DNA from 3 places in the Roseburia yibonii genome. Region 1 is predicted to be linked to each of the others. Evidence: predicted binding sites of a transcription regulator. Region 1 holds the regulator's gene; each other region holds the start of a gene.

The links. The regulator Rex, encoded in region 1, represses fermentation and respiration genes when NADH is low (regulators of the CRP and FNR family bind a similar motif). The targets are predictions, from matches to a motif close to ATTGTTAANTANTTAACAAT.
Region 2: the regulator Rex is predicted to act here: its motif matches at 2,763-2,782, upstream of H8Z76_RS08710 (enoyl-CoA hydratase-related protein).
Region 3: the regulator Rex is predicted to act here: its motif matches at 3,349-3,368, upstream of hypB (hydrogenase nickel incorporation protein HypB).

What each region holds. Positions count from the first base shown of each region.
Region 1 is NZ_JACOQH010000002.1:318,064-324,123, reverse strand. It holds gene H8Z76_RS04405 (NADP-dependent isocitrate dehydrogenase) at 1-119, shown strand, start outside; gene abc-f (ribosomal protection-like ABC-F family protein) at 151-2,073, shown strand; gene H8Z76_RS04395 (redox-sensing transcriptional repressor Rex) at 2,176-2,817, shown strand; gene H8Z76_RS04390 (hypothetical protein) at 2,839-3,480, shown strand; gene H8Z76_RS04385 (NAD(P)H-hydrate dehydratase) at 3,533-5,029, shown strand; gene alr (alanine racemase) at 5,054-6,060, shown strand, end outside.
Region 2 is NZ_JACOQH010000005.1:175,410-181,469, reverse strand. It holds gene H8Z76_RS08720 (alpha-amylase family glycosyl hydrolase) at 1-964, opposite strand, end outside; gene proC (pyrroline-5-carboxylate reductase) at 1,006-1,815, opposite strand; gene H8Z76_RS08710 (enoyl-CoA hydratase-related protein) at 1,910-2,689, opposite strand; gene mutY (A/G-specific adenine glycosylase) at 2,884-3,981, shown strand; gene H8Z76_RS08700 (glycosyltransferase family 2 protein) at 4,337-5,353, shown strand; gene H8Z76_RS08695 (nicotinate phosphoribosyltransferase) at 5,433-6,060, opposite strand, start outside.
Region 3 is NZ_JACOQH010000001.1:491,510-497,569, forward strand. It holds gene glmS (glutamine--fructose-6-phosphate transaminase (isomerizing)) at 1-663, opposite strand, end outside; gene H8Z76_RS02360 (AAA family ATPase) at 991-1,593, opposite strand; gene H8Z76_RS02365 (flavin reductase family protein) at 1,900-2,397, opposite strand; gene H8Z76_RS02370 (FadR/GntR family transcriptional regulator) at 2,488-3,195, opposite strand; gene hypB (hydrogenase nickel incorporation protein HypB) at 3,408-4,076, shown strand; gene H8Z76_RS02380 (FAD-dependent oxidoreductase) at 4,076-6,060, shown strand, end outside.

The DNA.
Region 1 (6,060 bases):
AATCTGGTAAAATGACAAAGGATCTGGCACTGATCACCTCATTGCAGGATCCGACCGTATTAAACAGCGAGAATTTTATTAAAGCAATAAGAGAAACATTAGAGGCATCCCTTTCCTAACTGGAAGGGATGTCCCTTTTAGGAGGAAATTATGATCTTAGCCTGTCAGAATATCAGTAAATCCTTTGGGACAGACGAAATAATAAAAAACGCGTCTTTTCATATCGAGGAAAATGAAAAGGCGGCGATCGTCGGGATCAACGGCGCCGGAAAATCAACCATGTTAAAGATCATCATGCAGGAGATCGATGCGGATGAGGGAACGGTGACGGTTGCGAAGGGAAAGACGATCGGTTATCTGGCACAGCATCAGGAACAGGATTCGGACAAAACGATCTACGAGGAAGTGCTTTCCGTCAAACAGCCGGTGATCGAGATGGAAAAACGCCTGCGGGCGATGGAAGATGCCATGAATGGCTGTGACGCGGATGAGATGGAAAAACTGCTTGCCGATTATAATAAACTGAACCATGAATTTGAACTGCAGGAAGGCTATGCGTATAAAAGTGAAGTAACGGGCGTCTTAAAGGGACTCGGCTTTGGAGAGGAAGATTTTGACAAGAAAATGTCGGAACTTTCCGGCGGACAGAAGACCAGAGTCGCTTTGGGACGTCTTTTGGTGACAAAACCGGATATCATTCTCCTCGATGAGCCGACCAACCACCTGGATATGAATTCAATCGCATGGCTGGAAACCTATCTGATGAATTATAAAGGGGCAGTCATCATCGTATCGCATGACCGGTATTTCCTTGACCGGGTCGTGACAAAGGTGATCGAGGTGTTCCAGCACCGGGTTTCGGTCTTCCTTGGAAATTATTCCGACTACGCCGTAAAAAAGAAAAGCGCCAGAGAGGCACTGCTGCGGCAGTATTACAATCAGCAGCGTGAGATCAAACATCAGGAAGAAGTGATCACAAAATTAAAATCCTTCAACCGTGAAAAATCCATCAAGCGGGCGGAAAGCCGTGAAAAAATGCTCGATAAGATGGAACGCCTGGAAAAACCGGTCGAAGACAACACGGATATCCACATTACATTAGAGCCGAATATCGTAAGTGGAAATGACGTGATGAAAGTGGAAGGACTGGCAAAGCAGTTTGACGGCAATTACCTGTTTTCCGGAATCGATTTTGAAATCAAGCGCGGAGAGCGTGTGGCGCTGATCGGCAATAACGGAACCGGAAAGACGACGATGTTAAAGATCATAAACGGTCTGATCGCGCCGGATGGCGGAGAAGTACGGCTTGGAACCAATGTTCACATCGGCTATTACGATCAGGAGCACCATGTCCTTCATATGGAAAAGACACTGGTGGAGGAGATCTCGGATGATTATCCGTATCTGAACAATACGCAGATCCGCAATGTCCTTGCCGCTTTCCTTTTTACCGGGGATGATGTGTTTAAGCGGATCGGTGACCTGAGCGGTGGAGAACGCGGACGGGTGTCCCTTGCGAAGCTGATGCTCTCGGAAGCCAATTTCCTGATCCTCGATGAGCCGACCAACCATCTGGATATCACATCAAAGGAGATTCTGGAATCTGCACTGAATCAATATACCGGAACCGTGTTTTTCGTATCGCATGACCGTTATTTTATCAATCAGACCGCAACGCGTGTCCTGGATCTTACGGGAAAAACAGTGATCAATTACATTGGAAATTACGATTACTATCTGGAAAAGCGTGAGGAACAGACGGCGTTCCATGTAACTGCCGGGCAGGCGGAAGCGCGTGTGCCGGAAAAAACAAGTGCCGTGAAAATGGACTGGGAACAGCAGAAAAAAGAGCAGGCAAGGATCCGCAAACAGGAAAATGCAATCAAAAAAGTAGAGGCGGACATTGAAGCAAAAGAACAGGCAATCGCAGAGATCGATGAGAAGCTGGCAGATCCGGCAATCGCAACCAATTCGGCAAAATTAAATGAACTTGGCAGCCTGCGCGCAAAGGAGCAGGAGGCTTTGGATGAACTGTACGAGCAATGGGAGACATTGTCCTCAGAGCTCGGATAAACAAATTGTGAAAAAATTGTCGTTAAATTTTTGACACATTGACAGTCCGACCGGAAAAACATATAATAAGTACATCAATGGAATGACCAGTCAGGGGGTACTATCGTGGGAAAAGAGATTTCACAGGCAGTAATTCGCAGAATGCCGCGATATTACAGATATTTGGGAGAACTGCTCGATGAAGGCGTGGAACGTATTTCTTCCAATGAGTTGAGTTCCAGGATGCAGGTCACCGCTTCCCAGATCCGGCAGGATCTGAACAATTTTGGCGGTTTTGGACAGCAGGGCTATGGCTATAACGTGAAATATCTTTACGAAGAAATCGGAAAGATACTGGGATTGAATGAAAAACACAATATCATTGTGATCGGTGCCGGAAATCTGGGTCAGGCACTGGCAAATTATGTAAAATTTGAAAAACTCGGTTTTGTGATCATCGGACTGTTTGACGTAAACCCGGCATTAAAGGGCACGCTGGTCCGTGGGATCGAAGTGCGTATGTTAGATGAACTGGCAGATTTTGTGAAAGATCACAAGGTGGATATTGCGACGCTTACCATGCCGAAAGAGGCTGCGGATTCGGTGGCGGATCTGGTAGTCAGCCTTGGCATCCATGCAATATGGAACTTCGCGCATGTGGATCTTCAGGTGCTGGATGAGAATGTTGTAGTAGAGAATGTACATCTCTCCGATAGCCTGATGCAGTTGTCTTATAACATTGTAAAGAGTCATACGAAAGAATAAAACATAAGGTGCAAAAGATATATGGGGGACAAAAAAGAATTTAAAGAAGCATTGTCCGGCAAAAAAGTGCCGTTACTTACCCTGGATCAGAAGTGGCATCAGTTGTTTGAACGAAACGGAAAACCTATCCGGGTACAGAGGCTTGAGGATAAGATCAAGGGGCTGTTGACGAAACAGGCGCGGGCAAATCAGAAATATCAGGATCTGAAAAAATTAAAAAATACGCTGATGGACAATATCGTTTTGAATATGAAGGGAACGGAAGAAAATCAGGGAGATACGGTATCGGCAAAACGACTGGAGGAGGATCGCAGGCTGATCGATGAGATCAACGGAAAGATTGCGGCCTGCGAAAAGGAGCTGGACGAGATCCCTGAAAAAATAGACGAACTGAACCGTACCCTGATGTTGGAGACGATGGATTATTGTTACCGCGAGATGAAAAGCAATGCGGAGCAGATCAAATTTTTGTCAGACTGGCTTGCAAGAACAAGGCGGGAGATCAAAAAGAATGTCGTGATCAAGCAGAACAGGGAGATCATGAACCGGCAGCTTTATGCGTATATGCATGATATCTTCGGTGCGGACGTGATCGATATCTTTGATCTGAAATACCACAGTCCGGGGGGAGATTTTGACGATGACCCGGAAGAAAAAGAATGATCGATGGAGACGCTTCGCCGGAGGGCGGGGCGTTTTTTAAAGAGGTGACAGGATGGAATACCTTGTAAACGCGCGGGAAATGAAAAACTGCGACAAAAATACGATTGAATTTTATAAGATGTCATCTGACGTGCTGATGGAGCGGGCGGCGCTTGCGGTTGTGAAAAAGATCAGACAGCAGGGGTATGACACGACACAGGTGCTTGTGGTATGCGGGACCGGAAATAATGGCGGCGACGGAGTAGCCGTTGCGCGCATTCTGTATGAACAGGGCGTTTCGACGCGTATCCTGCTTGCAGACGCGTCACACGCATATTCGGATGGCATGAAAAACCAGCTTGCCATAGCAGAAAACTATGGAGTCCCGATACTGACGGAATGGGAAGAAGCTGCGGATACACTGATCGTTGACGCAATCTTCGGGATCGGGCTTTCGAGACAGATCGAGGGAAAGACGGCAGATCTGATCCGGAAGATAAATGAAAAAAATGTGCCGGTTGTCGCGGTGGACATTGCGTCCGGGATCTCTGCGGACAATGGAGCGGTACTTGGCTGCGCCGTGAAAGCGGATATGACGGTCACATTCGCGTTTAAAAAGTTAGGGCAGCTGTTATATCCGGGAGCAGACTATACCGGAAAGCTTTTTGTATGTGATATCGGGATCACAAAAAAGAGCTGGTTAGAGAAAAAGCCCTCTTATTTCGCACTGGAAAAAGAGGATTTAAAGAATCTTCCGAAACGCGAAAACAGATCCAATAAAGGAAGTTATGGAAAGGTGCTTCTGATTGCAGGATCCTCGGATATGGGAGGAGCGGCGGTCTTCGCGTCTGCGGCGGCGTATGCGTCGGGCTGCGGACTGGTCAAAGTAGTTACCGCGGAGGAAAACCGCACGGCACTGCTTACCAAAGTCCCGGAGGCAATCCTTTCCACCTATGCGGGAAAGAAGCTTGACCGGAATGAACTGATAACGTCTGTGAAATGGGCAGATGTGGTTGCGATCGGCCCCGGGATCGGGACAGATACCGTGGCACGGGAAATGGTAAAGACCGTGCTTGAGGTGGCTGCCGTCCCGATCGTTATGGATGCGGATGCCTTAAACATCCTTTCGGAAGATATCAATGTCCTGTTAAGACCACACACCGAGCTTATCGTGACACCGCATCCGGGCGAAATGGCAAGGCTTGCCTGCGCGTCGGTATCGTATGTCAAAGATAACCTGATCGCGCAGGCGGAGGAATTTGCGCGCGCGTACAATGTCATATGCGTGTTAAAGGACGCGAGGACGGTATGTGCCATTCCCTATGGAAAGACATATTTAAATCTGACCGGGAACCATGGCATGGCGACGGCGGGAAGCGGGGATGTGCTCTGCGGACTGATCGCCGGGCTTACGGCACAGGGGATACAGCCGGAATCGGCGGCACCGCTTGGTGTCTGTATCCACGGGCTTGCAGGGGATATCATGGCAAAAAAGACCGGGTATCACGGCCTGATGGCGGGTGATCTGCCGGCAGGAATCAAAAAAGTAATGAAAAAATTCGAAATATAAGAAATGAAATCGAGGATGAGAAAAGTGAAAATGTATAGCAGAGTATATGCAAAAATTGATCTGGATGCGATCCACCACAATATGGAAGCCATGCACGCGTTATTGAAAGAAGATACTAAGATATTTGCCGTGATCAAGACGGACGGCTACGGACATGGCGCGGTTCCGATCGCAAAAGAAATAGAATCCCTTGATTATCTGTTCGGTTATTGTACGGCAACCGTGGAAGAGGCACTGATCCTGCGCAATCACGGGATCAAAAAGCCGATTCTGATCTTAGGATATACTTTCCCGGAGGAATATGAGGACATCGTGAAAAATGATCTGCGTCCGGCGGTATTTACGCTTGAAATGGCACAGGAATTATCGGACGTTGCCGGGCGGCTTGGCAAAGACGTCTATGTACACATCAAGGCGGATACCGGCATGAGCCGGATCGGTTTGCAGGTAAACGAAGAAAGCGCAAAGACCGTTGCAAAGATCGCGGCAATGCCGCATATGATAATGGAGGGGATCTTTACGCATTTCGCAAGAGCGGATGAGCGGGATAAGACCTCCGCACATCACCAGATGGATGAGTTCAACCGTATGATCGAGCTGTGCAAAAAAGAGGGCGTTACCTTTTCCTACCATCACTGTTCAAACAGCGCAGGTATCGTAGATATGCCGGAAGCGAATATGGATATCGTGCGCGCGGGCATTACGCTCTACGGACTCTGGCCGTCCGATGAGGTGGAAAAAGAACGCATTGATCTGCAGCCGGTTCTCTCCTTAAAGAGCCATGTCGCGTTCATCAAAAAGCTGGAAGCGGGACGCGAGATCAGCTACGGCGGGATCTACACGACAAAAGCGGAGCGCGTGATCGCAACGATCCCGGTTGGCTACGGGGACGGATATGCCAGAGGACTTTCCAATAAGGGAGAGGTGCTGATCCACGGACAGAGAGCAAAGATCTGCGGCAGAGTCTGTATGGATCAGTTTATGGTGGATGTGACGGATATCCCGCAGATTCAGGCGGGGGATGAAGTCAC
Region 2 (6,060 bases), on a different contig from region 1:
TTGCCTTTGCCCCCCATTCGCTGCCGTAGTAGACACATGGGATGCCCGGCATGCAAAACATCAGCGCATAGATGAGCGGCAGATGTTTTTCGTTGTTTAAGATACTTGCCACGCGGGTGACATCATGGTTATCGACAAAACTGAGCAGATGTTTTCCCTTGTAGAGTGTCCAGTCTTCCGGTCCGAACTGGCGGAGCAGGGAGTGGTTGATCTCGAACATGTTCATGCAGTTAAAGCTGGAATAAAGCCCCTTGTAGCACTCGTAGTTTGTCACGGAGTGCAGCATTGCGTCGTTCATGATCTGGTTGTAATCGCCGTGCAGAGTTTCTCCGACCAGGAAAAAATCCTGCTTCTTGGAATCACAGAAGGCACGCAGCCGCCGTAAGAAATCATGATCCAGACAGTAAGCCACATCTAACCGGAGCCCGTCGATATCAAAATAGGAGATCCAGTATTCGATACAGGAAAACAGATAGGAAACCACCTCTTCATTCCGAAGATTTAATTTGACAAGATCAAAGTTGCCTTCCCAGCCCTCATACCAGAGTCCGTCGTTGTAGTTGGAATTTCCGTCAAAATGGATGAAAAACCAGTCTTTATACGGAGAGTTCTCACGGTTTTTTAATACATCCTGAAAACCGAAAAATCCGCGTCCCACATGGTTAAAGACACCGTCTAAGACGACTTTGATCCCGGCGTCATGCAGATGGTCGCAGACTGCCTTAAAGTCCTCGTTGGTGCCGAGGCGCACATCGATCTTTTTGTAATCCCTGGTGTTATAGCCGTGCGTATCGGATTCAAAGACCGGGGAAAAATAGATCGCGTTCGCGCCAAGTTTTTGGATATGGGGGATCCAGTCATCAACCTTTGCGATACGGTTTTTTGGAACACCGTCATTTTCAAACGGCGCGCCGCAAAAGCCGAGCGGATAGATCTGGTAAAATACACTTGTTTCAGCCCACATAGTATAACCTCCATTCTGGTAACATCTGACTTTATATCAGATTATTTGCTCATTTCTTTTGATTTCTCCGTGCATGCATGCTGTGCGTTCATGACCGTGCTGCGCAGATTCTGTTTTTCCAGGGCTGCGACTGCGGCGATCGTGGTTCCGCCCGGGGAGCATACGGCATCCTTTAATTCACCCGGATGTTTGCCGGTCTCAAGCACCATCTTTGCTGCGCCGAGGACAGACTGTGCGGCAAATTTGTAAGCCTGTGCGCGTGGCATGCCGTCCCATACAGCAGCGTCAGCCATCGCCTCAATGAACATATAGACATAGGCAGGGGAGGATCCGCTGACTCCGGTCACGGCATCCATCAGTGTTTCCGGGACGACCTCGCATTTTCCGAAACTGTTGAAAATGGAGATGACCGTATCGAGTTCTTCCGGTGTCACATTGTCATTCGGTGTGAGTGCGGACATTGCCTCTAAGACCATGGCAGGGGTGTTTGGCATGGAGCGCACAAGTTTCACCGGATGTCCGAAACAGCCCTCGATCTTTTCGATGGACTGTCCGGCGGCGATCGCTACGATCACGGCGTCTTCGGAAACCACATCTTTGATTTCCTTTATCACTTCCGCATAGAGATAAGGTTTGACAGCAAGGAATAAGATGTCTGCCTCTTTGGCGACTGTTTGGTTGTCTAACGTGGTGCGGATTCCAAACTGATCCTTTATCTTTTCTACGGTAGCAGAGGTATGGGCACTCGCGATGACTTTTGATGCCGGCACCAGACCGGAGCCTGTGATACCGCCGATCATGGCGCTTCCCATATTTCCACATCCGATAAATCCAATGGTTGTTTCTAACATGAACAATTTCCTCCTTATTTAAAAATAATTGTAAAAGAACCGCCAGCAAAAAGCAAGCGGTCCTTTGTATCCTTATTGTGAAGTTTTCTTCGATTTAGAAATCTGTGAAGTTCTTTTCTTTTCTCTTCTCTAAGAAAGCGCTCATGCCTTCTTTTTTGTCGTGTGTATCGTTTACAACACCGAACAGATTTGCTTCCATTTCAACAGCGTTCTTGATGTCCATATCGTAACCGTTGTTGATCGCTGCTTTTGCAACAGCAACAGCATAGCTGCCGTTACGAAGGATCTTGGAAGCCATCTTCTTAGCAGTATCCATAAGCTCTGCCTGCGGAACTACTTTGTTTACAAGACCGATGCGGTAAGCTTCTGCTGCATCAATGTTGCTGCAGGTAAAGATGATCTCTTTTGCTCTGCCCATACCAACTAAACGTGCAAGTCTCTGTGTACCACCGAATCCTGGGATGATACCAAGTCCACATTCCGGCTGACCGAAAACGGCGTTGTCAGAAGCGATACGGATATCACATGCCATGGAGATCTCACATCCACCACCAAGTGCGAATCCGTTTACAGCTGCGATCGTTACCTGACGCATGTTCTGCAGTTTGAAGAACGGAACAGATGCGCGGATACCGAAAGCTCTTGCTTCCGGAGCGGTAAAGTTGATCATTTCAGAGATATCAGCGCCGGCTACGAAAGATTTTTCGCCTGCACCTGTTAAGATTACGACTTTGATGTCGTCTCTGCCTTCGATCTCGGTAAGTACTTCGGTGAGCTCGTCTAATGTTTCAGAGTTCAGAGCGTTAAGTGCCTTCGGTCTGTTGATCGTAAGGACTGCAACTTCGTTTTCAACGTCTAATGTTAAATTGTTCATTGTAGAAACCTCCTAAAAAATTTTGATTTCGTTCGGTTTTTGTGACCAAGTTTATATAAATTCATCTTATAACTTTGATAAACTTTTGTCAATCTCTTTTGCCATACTTTACCGGGTTTTTTGTATAGTAGGAAGAGGAAAAGTGTAGTATAATGACAAAAAAGAACGAGGAAGAAAGATTTAAGAAGGAAACAATGAGACAGGAATTTGATTTAAAGCAGATCGAAAAACCGCTGCTGTCCTGGTTCGCCGGGCATGCGAGAGTCCTGCCGTGGCGGGAGGAGCCGACGCCGTATCGTGTCTGGGTGTCGGAGATCATGCTGCAGCAGACCAGGGTGGAAGCGGTAAAACCATATTTTGAGCGATTTACGAAGGAGCTGCCGGATGTGGCGGCGCTCGCGGCGTGCAGTGAGGAGCGGCTGTTAAAGCTCTGGGAAGGGCTTGGCTATTACAACCGTGTGCGCAATATGCAGACGGCGGCGCGCACGGTGATGGAGGAGTATGACGGCAGACTGCCAGCGGATTATGAAAAGCTTCTTACATTAAAAGGGATCGGATCCTATACGGCGGGCGCGGTCGCGTCGATCGCCTACGGGATCCCGGTCCCGGCGGTGGACGGGAATGTGCTGCGGGTTATCATGCGGGTGACGGCGGACGATTCGGATATCATGAAACAGAGTGTAAAAAGCAGAGTGGAAAAGGAACTGCTCGCTGTGATCCCCAAAGACGCGGCGGGCGCGTTCAACCAGGCGTTAATGGAGCTTGGAGCGACGGTCTGTCTGCCAAACGGAGAGCCGCACTGCGCGCAGTGTCCGTGGGAGAGCTTCTGTGAAGCAAGAAAGCAGGGCATCTGGCAGACGCTTCCGGTGAAATCCAGGGCAAAGCCGCGCCGGATCGAGGAGAAGACGGTTCTTATCATCCGTGACGGAGAGCGGATCGTGCTCCACAAGCGCGGGGCAAAGGGACTGCTCGCGGGACTTTATGAATTTCCAAATCTTGCGGGGCATCTGAGCGAGGAAGAAGTGCTTTCCTATGTGCGGGAGCAGGATCTTGTGCCGGTACACATCGAAAAGCTTGAGGATGCCAAGCATATTTTTTCGCATATCGAATGGCATATGACCGGATATATGGTTCGGGTGTCGGAACTTGAGACGGAACAGTCCGGTCTGCTTTTCGTGGAAGTGGAGGACTCCGAGAAGCGCTATCCGATCCCGGCGGCATTTGCGGCATATACAAAGTACATGAACCTGCGGCTCGGAAATGACCGCTTTTCGGCGGATACGGATCAGTAATAAAAAAGATCGCCAAAGCGGCGACCTCTTTCCTATGAAAAGAATTATGTATGAAAAAGCAACTCATTATTTTTGGGAGGAACCTTGCATATCAATGCAAGGTCTATGAAAAAGTATAAATGATGTCATATCATTCGGCTTTTTTTCTATGCTCTTACTATATCTGGAAGATATGAAGAGGGTATGTTGAGTTTATGATATTTGTGTAAATAAAATATGAACAAATGGGAAGCTGTTAAGAAATTTATAAGAAAAAATAGTTTTGAGATTGCGACAGGTCTGTGTATAATGGAAGAGTAAGAGACATAAGTAAGTAAGACAAGATAAAATAAAATAGAAACTAAGGAGCAGATAAATGAAGATATTATCGATTGCGGTTCCGTGTTATAACTCACAGGATTATATGGAAAAATGCGTGAATTCCCTGTTGAAGGGCGGAGAGGATGTGGAGATCCTTATCGTGGATGACGGGTCGAAGGACGCGACAGCGGAGATCGCGGACGCATATGAGAAGAAGTATCCGACCATCGTAAGAGCGATCCATCAGGAGAACGCGGGACATGGCGGTGCGGTCAATACCGGGATCGCCAATGCGACCGGACTTTATTTTAAGGTAGTTGACAGTGATGACTGGGTGGATGAAGATGCCTATCATCAGATTTTGGACAAATTAAAGGAGATCGTTGGCGGCAGCAGGACGCTTGATATGTTTATCAGCAATTTTGTGTATGAAAAGCAGGGCGCGAAGCACAAAAAGGTCATGCGTTACACCAAGCAGCTTCCGCAGAATGAGATCTTTACCTGGAGCGATATCAGACGTTTTACCAAAGGAAAGTATCTGCTGATGCATTCGGTCATTTACCGTACCAAACTGCTCAGGGAGTGTGGATTACAGCTGCCGGAGCATACGTTTTATGTGGATAACATTTTTGTATACAAGCCGCTCCCGTCGGTAAACACGATGTACTATCTCGATGTGGATTTTTACCGTTATTTTATCGGAAGGGACGACCAGTCCGTCAATGAAAAGGTCATGATCGGGCGGATCGATCAGCAGATCAAGGTGAACAAGCTGATGGTGGACGAATTTGATCTCTGGAAGATCACGAACCGCAAACTGCGGGGGTATATGTTTAATTACCTTGAGATCATCACGGTCATTTCTACCGTCATGTGTATCCGTTCCGGGACAGATGAAAATCTGGAGAAAAAGCGCGAACTGTGGGGATACATCAAGCGGAAGGATTTAAGACTGTTTCATCATCTGCGCAACGGAATTTTAGGACAGTCCACGAATCTGCCGGGCAGAGGCGGACGCAAGATATCCATTGCGGCATATAAGATCACGCAGAAGGTCGTGGGATTTAATTAAGTAAGAAAAAGACCGGGGATCCGGACGAACGGGAAAAAGGTTCGTCCGGGTACCCGGTCTTTTAGTGGCGGCATAGCGGTCAGCTTTCACTCATATCATTTAACAGGTCGTGTTTCAGGCGGTAGAGCTTATCGGAAAGATCGACATAGATACGGGACGGATTGACAAAACGCTTGGTCTCATCCCAGATCGTATCTTTTTCCTTTGTGCAGGCAGCCTGAATATCCATGACTTTCGGGGAGTCATAGACGCATTTGCCATTTTCAAATACCGGAACCAGAAGCTCGCGCAGGGTGTAGGTGCCGCCGGCAATCCTTGTCTTTTTCCACGGTTCATTCGGGTCAAAGAGGTTCATGTCGCATGCCTCGTCAAATGTCTCATCGGCAAGGCAGATGAGGTCGGCACGGATCTTTCCGGTTGCCTTATCGTAAATACGGTAGATGGTCTTGTTGCCCGGATTCGTGATCTTCTCGGAGTTTTCGGAGATCTTGATCTTTGGAACAAAATTGCCGTCTTCCTTTTGGATGGCAGCCATCTTGTAAACGCCGCCGAAGGCCGGATTGTCCTTTGCGGTGATCAGGTTGGTGCCGACACCCCAGGAGGTGATCTCTGCGCCCTGTAACTTTAAGCTCTCGATCAGATATTCGTCGAGATCGTTGGAGGCGGAGATCACGGCATCCGGGAAGCCCGCGTCGTCTAACATTTTG
Region 3 (6,060 bases), on a different contig from region 1:
CGTCAGTGTTATCCCGTCTTTTGTCATTGTAAGCACATGGTATTCCGGAACTACAAAATACTGCCCGGTATATTTTCCGATCGCGGTCACATCCGATGCCAGGATCGCTCCGTCTTCGGTTTTTGCCGCTACGATCGGGCTTACGTTTCGGATGGAATAGATCCGCTCCGGGAAATCCGCAAACATCAGCACAAACGCAAACGTTCCCTTTAATTTTCCGACCGCTTTTTTTATGCAGTCATAAGGATCCCCCGCGTAAAAGTGATCAAACACACCAGCAGCGATCTCCGAATCCGTCTGCGATCTCAATTTTCCCAAAAGACCATACTCCGCCGCAAGCTCCTCGTAATTCTCAATGATCCCGTTATGTACGAGCGTCACTTTTCCCACGCGATGCGGATGCGCGTTCGCGTCACACACGCCTCCGTGTGTTGCCCATCTGGTATGCCCGATGCCGCAGGTCTGTGTCAGCTTCCTGCCCTCACACAGTTTTCTGAGGTCAGCCACTCTTCCGGCACACTTATAGATTTCTGTCTTTGTTCCGTCCGGATCGGACAATGCGATCCCCGCGCTGTCATACCCACGGTATTCTAACAGTTCAAGTCCGTTCAATAAAACATCCTTTACGCTTTTTTTCCCTGTATAGCCGATAATTCCACACATAAATTTTCCTCATCTTTCTTTTCTATATCATAAAACGATTCATTCTCAGTTTATTTTTCTCATTCTTCCGTTATACCGTATTTGTTTTGCAGTTACCCGCATATTTGCCGGTATATCTCGCAGCGGAATCTACGAAAGGGCGTCCGCCGAATTTTCGATAACCCTTTTCCTCGTTAACCTGAATGTTCAGGTGCATGGCGCTGGATGGGAAAACATGTTTTTGTCATACAGCAAAAACAGCGTCCGGATGGCTCTGTATTTAATTGTCAAGGTTGTTTTCTCTTGCTATTACATTATATATAAGATAAAACAATAAGTGCAAGCAGATTAGCTTGCACTTATCGTCTCTTTCAAAATTCCGGTAATTTCTACCATGGATTCTTCAAATTCTTTTTCGTTGTTGTTCTTAAAGATCAAAAGACCATCCTTGCTGTCCGCATTGTCCAGTTCTTTCGGAATATTAAAATTACAGGATGCGATATACTCATCCCAGTGCTCTAATTTCCATGTATCACGGTCAGAATTGCGTTCGATCATACGCTCATGTACGATCTTTGGATCTGTCTGTACCCAGATCACAGAAAGTGTTGCGCCTTTTTTCGCAAGCTGTTCTTTTAAGTTGTCCATATAAGCGACATCACGCACTTCTCTGGTGAACGGTGCGTTGATCAGTACGATATCATCATACTCAAGCGCCTCTAATGCCAGATCTACCACACATTCGTACTCGTAATTGCGGATGTGCTCTTCAAAGAAATCACTGCTGCGGTTGTACGGTTCGCCGGCAACTTTAAAGATCTGTTTGGAAAGGACGATCAGTGTATCCTTGTCCAGATAAACGCAATGGTTCAGGCGTTTTGCCAATGCCTTTGAAATATACGTCTTGCCGCAGGCTGGCGGTGATGTTACGATGATTAATTTCTTAGTCATTCTAAATTTCCTCCCTGAAATTGGATAAATATATATTTTGATATTTTTTTAACATTCTTGAATATACATTATAAATATATTTTTCTCATTTTTCAATCATTTTCACTCCATGCTTTTTCACATAAAAGTATGTGTGATCCAGCATTTTTTTATTTATATCTATCCATCCATTTTTGGATCGCGCATTTTCTTCCGTCATTTTAACTATTTTCTACGTTGTCCGTCTCGTATTACCCGGTTAATCTGCTCGAAAAAGCACGAAATTTTATCAAAAAATTTTCATCAGGGAGGACGATCCGGTCATCTTTACGCGGTCAGAACCTTTTCGATCTCAACCACATACATCGTATGAAAATCATTTCCCGGATACCAGCGCTCGATATTGCTCTTATCGATAAAACAGTCCGCTTCTAACGGCTGCGCGTACAGTTTCTTACAGATAAACGCGAGTCTCGCGTCCGCAAAATACGGAACCCCGTTTTCCTCTGCGATACCCAGTCCGGATTTTGCGATCTTATCCTCGTCTCTGCCGGATACCGTACCAAAGTAATTTAACTCTTTCCGGTAAGCCTCCGGCAGCACGCTGATCGACATTTCCGCCGCCGCATCCACAAATTCCTTGGTATAACGCTGCGGGCGGATGAATAAAAATGCAACCTGTTTGCCCCACATTACGCCAACGCCGCCCCAGGACGCCGTCATGGTGTTCACCTTTCCATCCTTTTTCGCTGTCAGAAGCAGCCAGTCTTTTCCTATCATCTGAAATGCGTTTTCGTTCAGTGCTTCACATGTAATTTCCGTCATAATGATCTATGAACTCCTTTCTTACTTCTTATTATAATGCCATCATAACACAAAGCTATCTTATGCGGCAAGACCTGTACGTTTGCTCTCTTATTCATAGTAGATCTGTTCTTTTCCGCCGATCGCCATCTCCAGGTACTGATCGATCCACAAAAACGCGCCGTCCGCGTCCCGGTCACAGATGTAATTATAGAGGATCTCCGTATTTCTGCTTAAGCGCTCAATCCCGTACAGCTTACAGTACCGCTCCCAGAGCGTGATGACCACCGGTTTGAATGAGGAATAAAAGATCGGCAGGATGCTGTTTTTTGAAATAAACGCAAGCTCATGCTGGAACGCGAACGCCGCCTCCGCCGCAGCCTGCGGCGTTTCTGTCATCGCAAGTTCCACCAGCTTTCTGCCAAGCACTTTCAGTTCTTCTTCCGTTGCGCATAAGATTGCCTGCTCCGCAGCCATATGTTCCAGCGCGCGCCGGATCTCCAGAATAGAACGGATTTCCTGTCTGCCGAGCCGCCCGCCGTGATACTCCATGAGTGCGATCAGCGTGCTGATGTTCCCGTTTCTTCTATAATCAGAGACGAACGTCCGCCTGCGCGGCTGGATTTCCAAAAAGCCCTCCTCTGCCAGTTCCGCGAGTCCGCTGTTTACCACCGCGCGGCTCACCTGCATCTGTGCCGCCAGCTCGCGCTCCGAGGGAAGCGCGGTTCCGATCGGGATCTCCCCCGATAATATTTTATCCTGCAGCTGACTCACAAACAGGCTCTTTAACGTCGGCGCAGATAATCTTTCAAACTTCATAGTGCCCTCCTTGCTACTGGTTATACCAGATACCAGTGACTTTAGTTTATCATACTTTTCCTTAAAAACAAAGTCTGTTTTTCTTCCGAAAACTGTGAAAATTCAACATTTATACCAGAATGCCCCTGCGGCAAATTGACGGTATGCCAAATGCATGATAAAATAATAACAAAGTATTGGTATGTTCCAACTACAGATAAGGAGTTTATCGTATGAATCATGTAAAAGTACTCGAAATCAAGCAGAGTGTTTTTGCGAACAACGACAAGCAGGCGGACGAACTGCGTGATCTGTTGAAGCAAAAGCACGTTTTTTTACTTAATCTGATGTCTTCTCCGGGTTCCGGAAAGACAACCACCCTGCGTCAGACCATCGCCCTGTTAAAGGACGAATTTAAGATCGGCGTCATGGAAGCGGATATCGACTCTGACGTTGACGCGGCGGCGATCGCAGCGACCGGCGCAAAAGCGATCCAGCTTCACACCGGCGGCATGTGCCACCTCGATGCCGCCATGACAAGACAGGGACTGGAGGGACTCGGTACGGACGATGTCGATCTCGCCATCTTAGAAAATGTCGGAAATCTGGTCTGTCCGGCTGAGTTTGACACCGGCGCTGTAAAAAATGCCATGATCCTCTCCGTTCCGGAGGGACACGACAAGCCATTAAAATATCCGTTAATGTTTTCTGTCTGCGATGTTGTCCTGATCAACAAGATCGATGTCATGCCATATTTTGACTTTGATCTGGAAAAATGCAAGGAATATATCCACATGCGCAATCCGAAAGCCAAGGTCATTCCGATCTGCGCAAAGACCGGCGAGGGCATGGATGCATGGAAAGAATGGCTGACCAAAGAAGTAAAGGAGTGGAGAGCATAATGGCTGATTTTACTAATGAAAATAACAAAGAATTCCGTCCGCTGATCTTAAAACTCGGACAGAAGATCACCGACCGTCTCGGCCGCAAGATCACGCCGGATGACCCGGAATACTGGGGTCTTGCCTGCATCGTCACCGATGAGATGGCAGAGGTTGCGCTCAAAATGGACGTGCGCAAACCGATGACCTTAGAACAGATCGCAAAAAAGACCAAATCCTCCGATTTAAAGAAATTAGAGGATCTGCTTCAGGAAATGAGCGTTGCCGGTCTTTTGGAATACAACTGGGAAAACCCGAAACACGAAAAACAGTATGTTCTTCCGATGTTTGTTCCGGGAAGTGCCGAATTCACCAACATGAACCAGAAACAGCTGGACGAACATCCGGAACTCGGACGTTTCTTTGAGCGCATGTCACGCGAGCCGCTCGAAAAAGTCACTCCGATGGTTCCGCAGGGCGGCGCCGGTATCGGTATGCATGTCATCCCGGTCGAGAAAGCAATCTCCTCCGAAAACCAGTCGGTGGATATCGAACATATCTCCCACTGGCTCAAAAAATACGAGGGAAAATACGCGGCAAGTCCCTGTTCCTGCCGTCTGTCGAGAAGAACCTTCGATGAAGGCTGTGCCGATGATCCGGAAGACTGGTGCATCGGTGTCGGTGACATGGCTGACTACCTCGTTGAGACGAACCGCGGCCATTATGTGACCTATGAGGAGGTCATGGAGATCTTACAGCGTGCGGAGGACAACGGTTTTGTGCATCAGATCACAAATATCGACGGAGAGAACAAGATCTTCGCGATCTGCAACTGTAACGTCAATGTCTGTTATGCGCTGCGTACCTCGCAGCTTTTCAATACACCGAACCTCTCCCGCTCCGCTTATGTGGCAAAGGTCGAGACCGAGAACTGTGTTGCCTGCGGACGCTGTGTGGAATACTGCCCGGCAGGAGCTGTAAAGCTCGGTCAGAAGCTCTGCACCAAGGAAGGCCCGGTCGTTTATCCGAAACACGAGCTTCCGGATGCCACCAAATGGGGCCCGGAGAAATGGGACGAGGACTACCGCGACAACAACCGGATCAACTGCTACGACACCGGTACTGCGCCATGTAAGACCGCCTGTCCGGCTCACATTGGTATCCAGGGCTACTTAAAACTGGCTGCGCAGGGAAGATACCGTGATGCGCTCGCCCTGATCAAAAAGGAAAATCCGTTCCCGGCTGTCTGCGGACGCATCTGTAACCGCAGATGTGAGGATGCCTGCACACGCGGAACCGTCGACCGCTCTGTTGCGATCGATGAGGTAAAGAAATATATCGCGGAACAGGATCTAAACGCCGAACACCGTTATATCCCGCCGGTCGTACAGCCGTCAAACCGCGGCACGTTCCCGCAGAAGATCGCGATCATCGGAGGCGGCCCTGCCGGTCTCAGCTGCGCGTTCTACCTCGCGGAAAAAGGATATCATCCGACCGTATTTGAGAAAAACCCGCTGCCCGGCGGAATGTTAGTATATGGTATTCCTTCCTTCAAGCTCGAAAAGAATGTCGTTGCGGCAGAGATCGATGTCTTAAAGGAAATGGGCGTGGAGATCAAATGCGGCGTGGAAGTCGGCAAAGATGTAACGATCGCTTCCCTGCGCGAACAGGGTTATGAAGCTTTCTACATCTCGATCGGCTGTCAGGGCAGCCGCGCGCTCAACATTCCGGGCGAAGATGCCGAAGGTGTGATGTCTGCGGTAGAGCTTTTACATACTACGACCGAAAACGAATCCTATGCGATCAACGGACGCAGCGTTGTGATCGGCGGCGGTAATGTTGCGATCGATGTTGCCCGCACCAACACCCGCTGCGGTGCTTCCGAAGTCAGCATGTTCTGTCTCGAATCCAGAGACGAAATGCCGGCTGCCGATGAAGAAGTTGCAGAGGCTTTGGAGGAAGGCGTAAACTTACAGTGCGGATGGGGTCCGAAGGAAATCCTCAC